One region of the Globicatella sanguinis genome, then DNA from elsewhere that is predicted to be linked to it. Evidence: predicted binding sites of a transcription regulator. Region 1 holds the regulator's gene; the other holds the start of a gene.
What was found. The regulator CtsR, encoded in region 1, represses protease genes until heat stress. The targets are predictions, from matches to a motif close to TTGGTCAAAAAAGGTCAAANA.
Positions count from the first base shown of each region.

Region 2: clpB (ATP-dependent chaperone ClpB) is a predicted target of CtsR. The motif match lies at 1,344-1,364, and genes of this name have one in related genera.

Region 1 is NZ_CP126962.1:1,376,391-1,378,606, forward strand. Features, by position in the region: gene CYJ72_RS06010 (ECF transporter S component) at 178-726, shown strand; gene CYJ72_RS06015 (CtsR family transcriptional regulator) at 831-1,298, shown strand; gene CYJ72_RS06020 (ATP-dependent Clp protease ATP-binding subunit) at 1,312-2,216, shown strand, end outside.
Region 2 is NZ_CP126962.1:222,009-224,224, forward strand. Features, by position in the region: gene clpB (ATP-dependent chaperone ClpB) at 1-1,234, opposite strand, end outside; gene CYJ72_RS00890 (ABC transporter permease) at 1,437-2,216, opposite strand, start outside.

The DNA.
Region 1 (2,216 bases):
AAACGAAGCGAAAATCATTGAATTTTCTACTTCTGGCCCACTCCCGTTATAATCATCAAAAAAATTGTTTATTTAATTAATATTTTGAACACAATTACTCTGTTTCCGGGTATAATAGTGAGTGAATATAAATAGATAAAAGCATTTTCGAATGTCGTAAGGAGTGGGAAAAAATTGGTGAAACAAAAAAGTTTTACATTATGGATTACGCAAGTTGCTTTATTAACAACATTATGTGTGGTGGGGAGAATTTTCTTTGCGTTCATACCGAATGTACAACCCGTTACAACTATTATCGCAATTGTGACCATTTTATTAGGTTTTAAAGATGGCGTTATCGTATCGTCTTTGACGATGCTAGTTTCAAATCTCATTTTGGGAATGGGGCCATGGGTCGTGTTACAAATTATAAGCTATCTTATCGTCGTTATTTTTGTCTACTTCAGCAATAGATTATTAGAAAAAATGGTAAAAAGAGATTATATATTATTTGGTAGCCGAGCAGTCGTTACCGGTATTGCAGGTATATTGTTTGGCTTTAGTATTTCGTGGTTGTGGACTTTTTTAATACAAGTAGAAAACTTTTGGGTTTATTATTTAAATGGTTTACCTTTTGATTTGGCTCATTCAGCTGGGAATGTGGTATTTTTTATCTTATTATTCCCATTATTGAATAAATTATTCCAACGATATGCTGTCAATTATCAAGGGTTAAAACAAAATTAGTCAAATAATGACCGAAATATAAGATTTTAAGTCGTTCCTCTTTTCAAAGAGGAATTATTATTGTATAATGGTCAAAGAAAGTCAATGTTAAAGGAGGCGAGACTGTGACCCAACGAAATATGACGGATATTATTGAAGCGTATTTAAAAGCGTATTTAGAAAATCAAGAACATCTTGAAATCAAGCGAAGTGATATTGCCGATCGATTTGATTGTGTTCCTTCGCAAATCAATTATGTTATTAATACCCGTTTTACACAAGAACATGGATACCTAGTGGAAAGTAAAAGAGGTGGCGGAGGCTATATCCGGATACTTAAAGTCCATTTGGTAGATGAAGTAGACGAAATCGATCAAATGATTGATTTAATTGGAAATCAGATAAGTCAGCGAAACGGGATCAATATCATCGAAACTTTAACAGAAAGAAAGATTATAACTCAAAGGGAAGCTGCTTTGATTTTATCTGTGATTGAAAAAGCTGTTTTACAAACAATAACGGAGGAAGAACAAATAGCGAGAGCTCAATTATTAAAAACTTTTCTATACCAACTCCGTTATACATACGAATAAGAGGTGAATAAAAATGTTTGAAGAACTATTTACAGAAAGTGCACGACAAGCGATGATTTATGCGGCAGAGCAAGCTTATTATATGCAACATCAAGCAGTCGGCACAGAACATATATTATTAGGTTTATCTCGTGAAGAAACTGGAATTGCTGGAAAAGCATTAAGAGAACATGGTGCAACTTTCAATGAATTGATTTTAGAATTAGAAGCCATACATGGAAAATTTAGTCAACCGCGACTCAATGCTGAAAGAGTTATACCTTACTCTCCACGTGCTAAAAAAGTTATTATGAATGCTTCTAATGATGCGAAACGATTGGGTGCACCAAAAGTTGGAACTGAGCATTTATTATTAGGTATTTTAAAAGAAGAAATTTTAGCAACGGTTTTACTAAGAAACGTTGGTGTTGATTTTGATGAATTACGCAAAACAATTTATGAATTAATTGGCTTAGCTAGTCAAGACCCAACCAGTGGTGGTAACAATCGACGTAGAAGAAATCCTCGTAACAATAAAGAGGCACAAAAGACGTCTAAAACACCAACACTTGATTCAGTTTCTAGAGATTTAACTGAGCTAGCTAGACAAAATGAATTGGATCCGGTGATTGGACGTGAAAAAGAAGTTCACCGAATTGTGCAAATTATTAGCCGTAGAACCAAAAACAATCCGGTTTTAGTTGGGGAACCAGGTGTCGGTAAAACAGCTATAGCAGAAGGATTAGCTCAAAGAATGATTCAAGGAGATGTTCCTCAAGATATCGCTAAGAAAAGTTTAATTATGTTAGATATGGGAGCATTAGTTGCAGGAACGAAATATCGCGGTGAATTTGAAGAGCGCATGAAAAAAATTATCGAAGAAATTTCTGAAGACGGTAATATTATTCTGTTTATTGATGAATTGCATACATTAATCGG
Region 2 (2,216 bases), 1.2 Mb from region 1:
CTGTTGGCATCGAATTAATTTCAACACGAATCGTCGCACAAGCCTCATCGACTAAGTCAATCGCTTTATCTGGTAAGAAACGATCGGTAATATAACGATTAGATAAAGTTGCCGCAGCGACTAAAGCATTATCATGAATATTAACACCGTGGTGGATTTCAAAACGTTCTTTTAATCCACGCAAAATACTAATGGTGTCTTCCACCGTTGGTTCTTGGACTAACACTCTTTGGAAACGACGTTCCAATGCTTTATCTTTTTCAATGTTTTCACGATATTCATCTAAAGTGGTAGCTCCGATACAATGGATTTCACCACGAGCTAACATTGGTTTTAGAATATTACCGGCATCCATTGCTCCTTCGGACTTACCGGCACCGACAATCGTATGAATTTCATCTATGAACAGGATAATATTACCTTCCGATTTCGTTACTTCTTTTAATACCGCTTTTAATCGTTCTTCGAACTCACCACGATATTTTGCACCCGCAATTAATGAACCCATATCTAATGAGTAAACTTGTTTCCCTTTTAAATTATCTGGTACATCTTTACGTACAATACGATGGGCTAATCCTTCAACAATTGCTGTTTTACCAACACCTGGTTCACCGATTAATACCGGATTATTTTTAGTCTTTCTTGATAAAATTCGTATCACATCACGAATTTCTTCATCACGACCAATTACTGGATCTAATTTATTTTGTTTTACTGCCTCATTTAAATTAGTGGCATATTTTTCTAAAGATTCATAAGTTTGTTCTTGGTTTTGTGAAGTCACAGACTCGCCTCCTCTTAAATTATCAATTCTTGCTTTCATCTTGGCTTCGGTGACATTGTTTGAAATTAAATATTCTGTTAATGGATTGTTTTTTTGGTCAAATAGTGCTAACACTACCATTTCAGTCGATAAATATTGATCTTGTTGATCCTGTGCTAATTGATTAGCTTTTTGGAATAACATCGATAAGCGTTGACTAATTTGCTGTCCATACTGAACATTACTTCCTGTTATCGACGGCAACTTATCAATTTCTTGTTCGATTTTTCTTTGGAAATCATCCATATTTAATTGGAATTCATGGTATAAATTATAAGCAAAACTATCGGGTTGAACAAAAATGCGCCATAAATGTGGAATATCAATTTCTTGATGTTTTCTTGTCATCGCAATTTGTTGTGCTTGTGCCAAAGCTTCTTGCATGGCTGTTGTCATTTTTTCAATCATTCAATAACACCCCTTTGGTCAAATATAGTCAGTAAGTTTTTCCTATAAAAGTAGCTCTCTTTAAGAGCTTAACTATATTATATACCTTTGGTTAAGAAAGGTCAAGGATTTTTTGACCATTTTTGACTATATTTTTAAATTAAAAAAGGGACAAAAGTAGTCATGAACTGACCTAGCCTTTTGTCCACTTATTTAAAAGATATTATTTAGATTTAATATAAGTCGTTCCGTTAGCTGCTGGTCCTTTAGAGTTTCCAACAAACCCAACTAATACAAAGATGGTGATGACATAAGGCGCAATTTGTAAATAAACTGAAGGGATGTTTTTAATAAATGGTATTTGTGACCCCACTACCGCTAAACTTTGTGCAAAACCAAAGAAAATAGCGGCCAACATCGCACCAATAGGATTCCATTTACCGAAAATCATTGCTGCCATTGACATGAAACCTTGTCCAGTAATCGTCGTAATAGCGAATTGTGAGTTAATTGATTGTGCCATAATCGCTCCACCTAAACCACCCATTAAACCAGATAATAAGACGCCTAGATAACGCATTTTGTATACATTAATACCTAAAGTATCGGCTGCTTGAGGATGTTCCCCAACAGAACGTAATCTTAAACCAAAACTCGTTTTAAACACAATAAACCAACAAATAATCGCTACCACAATCCCAACAAAAGCTGGTTGAGAAGTTTGACTAAAGAAAATCTTCCCTACCACTGGAATTTTTGAAAGAAGTGGTACACTCCAATAACCAAATTTTTGTTTGATAAAATCGGTTTGCCCTGCTCCATCAAACATGACACGCGTCAAGAAAACACCTAAAGATGGTGCTACTAAGTTCAATACAGTACCTGAAATAATATGATCCGCACGTAAAGAAACCGTTGCGACCGCATGAATAGAAGAGAATAATACACCAATTAAACCACCAAACAAAGTAGCAATCCAAGGTGTCCAACTTCCAAAAGTTTG